Regions from separate parts of the Pseudarthrobacter sp. NIBRBAC000502770 genome, predicted to be linked through region 2. Evidence: riboswitches for the same ligand, from Rfam matches in the RefSeq annotation. Region 2 holds a riboswitch; each other region holds the start of a gene.
The links. Region 2 has a riboswitch for thiamine pyrophosphate ahead of thiO (glycine oxidase ThiO). Riboswitches for the same ligand answer to the same signal wherever they lie in the genome.
Positions count from the first base shown of each region.

Region 1: it holds a riboswitch for thiamine pyrophosphate, as region 2 does, so the genes downstream of both, NIBR502770_RS16470 (ECF transporter S component) here and thiO (glycine oxidase ThiO) in region 2, are expected to answer to the same signal.
Region 3: it holds a riboswitch for thiamine pyrophosphate, as region 2 does, so the genes downstream of both, thiC (phosphomethylpyrimidine synthase ThiC) here and thiO (glycine oxidase ThiO) in region 2, are expected to answer to the same signal.
Region 4: it holds a riboswitch for thiamine pyrophosphate, as region 2 does, so the genes downstream of both, thiD (bifunctional hydroxymethylpyrimidine kinase/phosphomethylpyrimidine kinase) here and thiO (glycine oxidase ThiO) in region 2, are expected to answer to the same signal.

Region 1 is NZ_CP041198.1:3,441,503-3,443,696, reverse strand. It holds gene NIBR502770_RS16475 (MFS transporter) at 1-961, shown strand, start outside; TPP riboswitch at 1,191-1,331, shown strand; gene NIBR502770_RS16470 (ECF transporter S component) at 1,399-2,022, shown strand; gene NIBR502770_RS16465 (ABC transporter ATP-binding protein) at 2,022-2,194, shown strand, end outside.
Region 2 is NZ_CP041198.1:2,337,738-2,339,931, forward strand. It holds gene thiO (glycine oxidase ThiO) at 1-905, opposite strand, end outside; TPP riboswitch at 898-1,016, opposite strand; gene thiE (thiamine phosphate synthase) at 1,044-1,784, shown strand; partial or broken gene NIBR502770_RS11170 (RNB domain-containing ribonuclease) at 1,824-2,194, shown strand, end outside.
Region 3 is NZ_CP041198.1:1,962,550-1,964,743, reverse strand. It holds gene thiC (phosphomethylpyrimidine synthase ThiC) at 1-1,355, opposite strand, end outside; TPP riboswitch at 1,351-1,458, opposite strand; gene NIBR502770_RS09465 (amidohydrolase family protein) at 1,536-2,194, shown strand, end outside.
Region 4 is NZ_CP041198.1:1,874,268-1,876,461, reverse strand. It holds gene NIBR502770_RS09030 (Rne/Rng family ribonuclease) at 1-633, shown strand, start outside; TPP riboswitch at 793-890, shown strand; gene thiD (bifunctional hydroxymethylpyrimidine kinase/phosphomethylpyrimidine kinase) at 898-2,194, shown strand, end outside.

The sequences.
Region 1 (2,194 bases), 1.1 Mb from region 2:
CGCCAGTGCCTATATCAACGAATTCGTGGGCGCCAAGAAGCGCGGCCGCTTCTTCCTCCTCTACGAGGTGATCTTCCCCGTCGGCCTGATGTTCGCAGGCATCGCCGGATACTTCCTGGTCCCGGTGGTGGGCTGGAAGGCCATGTTCATCGTTGGCATCGTCCCGGCCCTTCTCACCATCCCGATGCGTTGGCTGATGCCCGAATCACCGCGCTGGCTCGCCTCCCGGGGCCACGTCCACAAAGCCGAAACCGTCGTTGCCATGCTCGAAAAGGAAGCGGTCGCGGCAGGGCACACCCTTTCTGAGCCCGTGGTGCGTCCTGTTGACCCGAAAGCCACGGCCCGCACTGATTGGCGCGAACTGTTCTCCGGGATCTACAAGAAGCGCACCTTCATGATCTGGATGCTCTGGATCTGCGTCTACATGGTCAACAACGGCCTGGTCACCTGGCTGCCGACGCTCTACAAGCAAACATTCAACCTGCCCCTGCAAACCAGCCTCGCGTACGGCTGGGTCACCTCCGCCGCCGGCGTCGTGGCATCGGTCCTCTGCGCTCTCCTGATCGACCGCGTCGGCCGCAAACGCTGGTACACCGTCGCGTTCCTGACCGCGACCGTCCCGCTTGTCATCCTCACCGCGCTCGGCGCCGTATCCGCGACCCAGGTGGTGGTGTTCGCCAGCATCGCGTACGCCATCCTGCAGACCGTCTCCTTCTCGCTCTACCTCTACTCCGCCGAGCTCTACCCCACCCGGCTCCGCGCCATCGGCACTGGATTCGGCAGCGCCTGGCTCCGGGCAGGCTCCGCTATCGGACCCATCCTGGTCGGTTGGATCGTCGACAACTACGGCATCAGCCTCGTCTTCACGGTGTTCGCAGCCGTAGCCCTCGTCGGCGGCCTCGTCACCATCTTCTTCGCCATCGAAACCAAGGGCAGGGTCCTCGAAGAGCTCTCTCCCTGAGAACCTCCAAGCCGCCTGCCAGCGGCAGCGGCTCGAACCTTCCTGGGTCCGTGCCGCTGCCATTGGCAGTTAAGGCCGCTTTCCGGCCGGGGCGCGGCGCATCCGGGACCGGGGCCGGTCATATCCGGGTGATTGGCGCCGGCAGCCCGCAATCCAGCCCGGCCAGGTGTAAACTTGACCACGCCCAACCGGGCACAACAACAAGCGTTACCCACACCAAAAGCAACACTAAAAACGACAGGGGAGCGCCGCCGTCGGACAACCTGGCATTAGCCGGGCACCGCAGGTGGGCGCTGAGAGTGCGGACAGCCGCAGACCCTCGAACCTGATCCGGTTAGTACCGGCGCAAGGGAGTCGAGTTCTCAAAGTGTCGCGGTTCCACGGCCACAGGCCGCCGGCCGGGTCCACTTTCCCCTCCTGTTTCCCAGGAGGACCACATGAGTACTGCAGCAATCAAGAAGACCACCAGCAAGTCCTGGCGCGTCGTGGACATCGTCGTCGCCGCGCTGGTGGCCATCGCGGGCGGCGTTATTTTCTGGGCATGGGACCAGGGTGCCGCCGCCCTGTCCGCCCCCATGAACGCAGCCTACCCACCCCTGACCGGCCTGCTCGCCGGGGGCTGGATGATTCCCGGCGTGCTGGGAATGCTGATCATCCGCAAGCCCGGGGCCGCCCTGTTCTGCGAGACCGTCGCCGCCACCGGCGAACTGCTGATGGGTTCCCAGTACGGCGCCTCGGTCCTGTTCTCCGGTTTCATCCAGGGCCTGGGCGCGGAAATCATCTTCGCAATCTTCGTCTACCGCAAGTTCAACCTGCCCGTGTCCCTGCTGGCAGGCGCCGCGGCCGGATTCTTCTGCGGCCTGAACGATTCGTTTGCACCGTGGGGCTGGAACATCGCCTACTCCGGCGCCGACAAGCTGGCCTACATTGTCCTCACCACCATTTCCGGGGCCATCCTTGCGGGTGCCCTGGCCTGGGTTGCCACCCGCGGCCTGGCACGCACCGGGGTGCTGAGCTCCTTCGCGTCCCGCAAGGCCGCAACGGAGCCCGTCTTCTCCTGATGGCACCCTCCCAGGACTCCGGCGCGGTCCGCCCCGCCGCCGTCACCGCCCGTGGCTGGGGCTGGCGGCATGCCGGCAGGGCCAAACCCGCCGTCCACGGCCTTGACCTGGACATCGCCCCCGGGGAGCGGGTGCTCCTGCTCGGCCCCTCCGGCGCAGGGAAGTCCACGCT
Region 2 (2,194 bases):
GTGGCTCCGATGACCACGGTCCCGTCCTGCCGGGGAACGATATAGACGGGGACACCGTGCACCAGCCCGCGCACCGTGGACGTCACAAGGGGCTGGAGGTGCTGCGGAACGGCGAGGCGGAGGATGTCTCCGTGTACGGGGCGCAGGGGCAGGTCGAGGCCGTCGGGCAGGCCGCCCAGGTCCCCTGCCTGCAGCCCGTTGGCCACGATCGTTTCCGTTGCCAGGACGGTGCCGCCGCCAGCCAGGCTGGCGCCGACGACGCTTCCGCCCTCCCACAGCAGGCCGCCGGCCCGGTCCGGCACGGCATACCCTTCCACTGCCCCTGCCACCGCCAGGCCAGGCTTCCCGCGGACGGCACCGGCGAGGGCCTGCCGGAGGGCAGCCAGCAGGCGGCGGGGATCGACCTGGTGGTCCGCAGGCGTGTCAAGGGCGCAGGCTATCGCGGGGCTGAGGAGTGGCTCGCGTTTGCGGGCGTCCCGTACGGTGAGTGGTTCCACGGCAAGTCCGTTGGCCTGCTGTACGGCGCGGAGGTCCATCAGCGCGCGGCGGTCCGCGGCGTCGGCACCCACGGCGAGTGTCGGCGTCGTCAGGTATCCGGAACCGGAGGTGGCTCCTGCGATGGCTGCGGCGAAACCGGGCCAGCGGGAGGAAGCGTCAAGCATCAGTTCCAGGAGGTCCTCCTCCTGGTAGTGCAGTTCGCTGACGGGGGCCAGCATTCCTGCGGCGGCCCAGCTGGCGCCGCTTCCGGGCGCGTCATCGATCAGGGCCACGGAGCGGCCGGAGCGCTGCGCCTCCCAGGCGATGCCATGGCCCACCACTCCGCCGCCGATGACGGCGACGTCCGCGCGGACCGAGGAACGGGGGGCACTGGACGGCCCGGCACGATGGTCAACGGGGGTGCTCATACGGTTCCTTCCCTACGCCGGCATTAACCGGATCAGGTCAAGCGGTCGGCTCTGACGCCCTCTCAGCCCGGCGCTTTGTGACAGCTGCCGCGGGCTCCCGCAGTACCAGGCCAGTTTAGAGGAACTAGGCTTGCAGGCATGAATGTGTCCGCTTCCTCCCTGCCCGCAGGCCCCCACGCTCCAGCAGCCCCGGCCGGCATAGCCGAAGTTGCCAACGCCGGCCACAACGACGCCCTGAAGGCGGCCCGCCTGTACCTGTGCACCGATGCACGCACTGCGCACGGCGACTTCGCGGAGTTTGTGGACGCCGCGTTTGCCGGCGGCGTGGACATCATCCAGCTGCGGGACAAGACCATCGAGGCCGCCGAGGAACTGGACCTCCTGGCGGCGTTGAAGGAGACCGCGGTACGCCATGGCCGGCTGTGGGCCGTCAATGACCGCGCCGATATTGCCGTGCTGTCCGGGGCACCGGTGTTCCACATCGGCCAAAAGGACCTTCCGCTGGCTGCGGCGCGCACGCTGGTCAACGGCAACGCCGCCATCGGCCTCTCCAGCCACACCACGGGCCAGGTCGACGCCGCCCTCGCTGCAACCGGCGGCCCGTCCGGGCTGGACTACTTCTGCGTTGGGCCGGTATGGGCCACACCCACCAAACCCGGCAGGGCCGCCGTCGGGCCTGAACTGGTGAAGTACGCCGCCGATGCCTCCGGGCAGGCCGGGGATCCGGTGCCGTGGTTTGCCATCGGCGGCATCGACCACGGAAACGTCCGCGAGGTGGTGGCGGCCGGTGCACGCCGGATCGTGGTGGTCCGCGCCATCACCGAGGCCGCCGACCCCGCGGCAGCCGCTGCCTCGCTCCTCGGCGCGCTGGACGGCTGAGACTGCTTAATCCCGGGACTTGGCGCTACGCTGAATTTTGTGTCGCATCATCGGTTGGCCCCTAACGTCCGTGACCACAGGAACGCCTTGGAAGAGGCGCTGGGCCTGCTGCGGACCGAACTTGAGCTGCCCGGGCCGTATCCTGCCGACGCGGTGGAAGACGCCCGGGCCGCCGTCGCGGCGCTGAAGCTGCCGTCCTACGACCTGACCGCCGTCGAGTTCGTGACTATCGATCCGGCGTCCTCCACGGACCTGGACCAGGCAGTCTTCATCGAACCGGACGGCACCGGCTACCGCGTCATGTATGCCATCGCCGACGTCCCCGCATTCGTTGCACCGGGCGGGCCGCTGGACGCCGAGACCCGGCGCCGCGGACAGACGTTCTACGCTCCGGACGGCCGGATCCCGCT
Region 3 (2,194 bases), 380 kb from region 2:
GCGATCTCGGTGGCGCCAATGGCCGAGGTGATGTGGTCATACCCGGGCGCCACATCCGTCACCAGGGGCCCCAGGGTATAGAAGGGCGCACCCTTGCACAGCTCCTGCTGCCGCTCCACGTTCTCGCGGACCAGGTGGAAGGGAACGTGGCCCGGCCCCTCCACCATCACCTGCACGTCGTACTCCCAGGCCCGCTGCGTCAGTTCGGCGAGGGTGTCCAGCTCAGCGAACTGCGCGGCGTCGTTGGCGTCCGCCGTCGAACCGGGGCGGAGGCCGTCGCCCAGCGAGAAGGCGACGTCGTATTTGGCGAAGATTTCGCACAGCTCGTCGAAGTGCGTGTACAGGAAGTTCTCCTGGTGGTGGGCCAGGCACCAGCCCGCCATGATGGAGCCGCCCCGCGAGACAATGCCGGTGACGCGGTTGGCGGTGAGCGGGACATAGCGGAGCAGCACGCCCGCGTGGATGGTCATGTAGTCCACACCCTGTTCGCACTGTTCGATCACGGTGTCCCGGAAGATTTCCCAGGTCAGGGCGTTGGCCTCACCGTTGACCTTTTCCAAGGCCTGGTAGATGGGGACGGTTCCAATGGGCACCGGGGAGTTGCGGATGATCCACTCCCGCGTGGTGTGGATGTCATCGCCGGTGGACAAGTCCATGACGGTGTCCGCGCCCCACTGGGTTGCCCACTGCAGCTTGTCCACTTCCTCGGCGATCGAACTCGTCACGGCCGAGTTGCCGATGTTCGCGTTGATCTTCACCAGGAAGGCCTTGCCGATGATCATGGGCTCGGATTCCGGATGGTTGATGTTGTTGGGAATGATGGCGCGGCCGGCAGCCACTTCGCTGCGCACCAATTCCACATCGCAGTTCTCGCGCAGCGCCACGAACCGCATTTCCTGCGTGATGACGCCCTGCCGGGCATAGTGCATCTGCGTCACCGTCCGGCCGTCGACGGCGCGGCGGGGCACGGGCTGCGCGCCCTTCCACTCCGCGGAGGCGGCGCCGCGGCGGACGGCCGAGCGGCCGTCGTCCAGCAGGTTGCGTTCCCTGCCGCTGTAGGCCTCGGTGTCTCCGCGCGCCACGATCCACTCCGCGCGGAAAGGGTCCAGGCCGCGGACGGGGTCGCTTCCCGGCCCCGCCGTCCGGTACGTCCGGAACGGTGCGTTCGGCTGGCCGTTGGGGGACGGCTCAAGGGCAATTTCCGTCACCGGTACCCGGATCCCGGACGCCTCATCCCCGAGGTAGGCGAGGGAATGCGACTTCAACGACTGGGTTTCCGGCGGCATGGACGCGCCGCCGGGCACCCTGTCAGACGGCTGGAGGGCAGGGTTCAACTGGGTGTTTTGCGTACTCAAGGGAATACTCACTTCCTTCGCCGGCATTACCCGGACAGGTTCAACGGTCGCAGGCTGCGTCAGCCCGATCTCAGCCCCTGCAAGGGCACCCGTGTGGTCAGGAACGAAGCTACCACAGGCGCCTGGAGCGGCCTTGTCATAATTGCGGTGCTAGCCTGGCCGGGCATCGAAAGGAGCCCCATGGCAGGCATCATCAACTTCCCCGGCCCCGTCCTGACCGCACCGGACACGGTGCGGCACGGGCTCTGGTCCGTGGACGGCAGGCTTACGTTCAGCCGGCCGGCGGCTGCTCCGGACCGGGTTTTGGATGGCTGGGTGCTGCCGGGCTTCGTGGACGCCCACTGCCACATTGGGCTTGGGGCCACTGGTCCGGTCGAGCCCGCGGCGGCCAGGGACCAGGCGGAGGCGGACCTTAGCGCGGGAACCCTGCTGGTCCGGGACGCGGGCTCGCCGGCAGATACCCGCTGGATGCAGGGCGGAGTGGACTTCCCGGTGCTGATCCGGGCCGGGCGCCATATTGCCCGGACGCGCCGCTACCTGCGGGGCTTCGCCGAGGAAGTGGAACCCGAGGGCCTCGTGGAGGCCGTCCGGAAGCAGGCGCGCGACGGCGACGGCTGGGTCAAGCTCGTGGGGGACTGGATTGACCGGAGCGCCGGCGACCTGTCGCCGTCCTTTCCTGCCGCCGTCGTACGCGATGCCGTCCAGGCGGCACACGACGAAGGTGCCCGGGTAACAGCGCACTGCTTCGCTGAAGACACCCTGGACCAGGTGCTGGACGCGGGCATCGACTGCGTCGAGCACGCTACCGGGCTCCTTCCCCGCCACGTGCCCCGGTTCGT
Region 4 (2,194 bases), 460 kb from region 2:
GCCGCCCATGCGGCCCACCTGCACGACGACGAGGTAGCGGCTGCCCGGCAGGTGCCGGCCGCGGAGCCCGCGCAGGTACCCGTTGAGGAGAAGCACGACGCCGATGCCCCGGCACGTCCCGCAGCCGTCCTCACGTTCGGCGGCGAGGAAGTCCCGCTTCCGTTCGTGGAGCACGCCGGGGAACAGCATCCGAAGCCTGCCCTGACGCTGGACCGGCTTGCGGAAGCATTCGCACACCTGGGCCAGCCGGCTTCCCCTGTGGGGGATGCGCCTGCCAATCAGGCAGAGGCTCTGCAGGCAGCAGAAGAGGCAGCACCGGAGCAGCCGGCCGGGGCAGGGGCGGCGGGAGCCCGCGCCGGTGCCGCTCCTGAGGCGTCCCCTGAAAAGGACTATTCGGACCACACGCTGGAGCAGTCCCGGCAGCGCCGGCCCCGGCGCCACCGGGCCGCCAGCCGTGCCCAGGGTGCCGCCAACGAGACCGCCGTCCAGCACCATGAAAACGTCCAGGCTGATGCCGGTGGGCACTCGCACGCAGCGAAGGCCCCCGAACCCGCGAAGGACCAGCCGGAACCGCGGAAGGCGGCCGAGGAACCCATCATCCTCGGCGTCGGGGTGCCTGCCTCGGAACTCTAGGCACAGGAGCTTCCAGCCAGGAATCCCCGTCCTGCGCATCGGTCCACCCGGATTACCGGGGGTACCGTGCGGGGCGGGGATTCCTGCCGTTGCGGGATGGCCCATTTTTGCGGCGGCCGTTGTCACCTTTTTCCCGGGTGCGGCACACGGGCTAGGGTAGGAACCGACACGGGGTGCCGCGCAGCAGGCCGGCTGAGATCCAGACCCGTTGAACCTGTCCGGCTAGTACCGGCGAAGGGATGTCTCTTGTCTTCGACCCTTTCCATGCCCCTGCCAGCTTCCTCCGCCACCAGCACCGGGCTGCCAACCGGCCGGGAAGTCCCGCGGGTCCTGTCCATCGCCGGCTCCGACCCGTCCGGGGGCGCAGGCATCCAGGCCGACCTGAAAAGCATTTCCGCCCACGGCGGTTACGGCATGGCTGCCATCACGGCGCTGACGGCGCAGAACACGTGCGGTGTACAGGCAGTCCACGTTCCTCCCGCAGCCTTCCTGGCACAGCAGCTGGACGCGGTCAGCGATGATATCTCCATTGACGCCGTCAAGATCGGCATGCTGGGGGACGAGGCCGTGATCCGCACTGTCCGGCACTGGCTGGAGAAGGTCCGTCCCGCCGTCGTTGTCCTGGACCCGGTGATGGTGGCCACCAGCGGCGACCGGCTGCTGACAGAGTCCGCCGAGGCCGCCCTCCGGGACCTCTTGCCCCTGGCCCACCTCATTACCCCCAACCTGCCGGAGCTTGCCATGCTGGTGGGCGCGGATCCAGCAGACAGCTGGGCGGCAGCGCTGGAGCAGGGGAGGCGCCTGGCGGATGCCACCGGCGCCACCATCCTTGTCAAGGGCGGGCACCTGGCGGGTGCGGACTGCCCGGATGCGCTGGTCAATACGGCGGGCCTCCTGCCAGGGGAAGTGGTGGAGGTGCAGGGAAACCGCATCGACACGCGCAACAGCCACGGCACCGGCTGTTCCCTGTCCTCCGCGATGGCCACCGTCCAGGCACGCCTTGGCGACTGGGAGGCATCGCTCCGAACGGTCAAGCCATGGCTGGCCGGCGCCCTTGAGAAGGCGGAGCAGCTTGAAGTGGGCCGGGGAAACGGACCCGTGCACCATTTCCACCATGTGCGGCCGGCCCTCGCGGAAGGCGCTTTCGCTGCCCGGCTGTGGACGGAAGCCCAGCATGACCTGGCGGACATCTACGCCCTGGACTTCATCCACGGCCTGGCCGCCGGGGACCTGGCCGAGAAGGACTTCGCCTACTACCTGGCGCAGGATGCCCTGTACCTGAACGGCTACTCCCGGGTCCTTGCCCGGGCGAGTGCCCTGGCCCCGTCAGAAGGGGAGCAGCTGTTCTGGGCCGGATCATCGCAGCAGTGCCTGGAAGTGGAGTCGGAGCTGCACCGCTCGTGGCTCAGCACCCGCCCCGCCCAGGGCGGACTTGGCCCCGTCACCAAGGCCTACGTGGACCACCTCACCGCAGCATCGGCGTCGGGAAGCTACGCCGTCCTGGCCGCCGCCGTCCTCCCCTGCTTCTGGCTTTACGCCGAAGTCGGGGAAAAGCTGCACG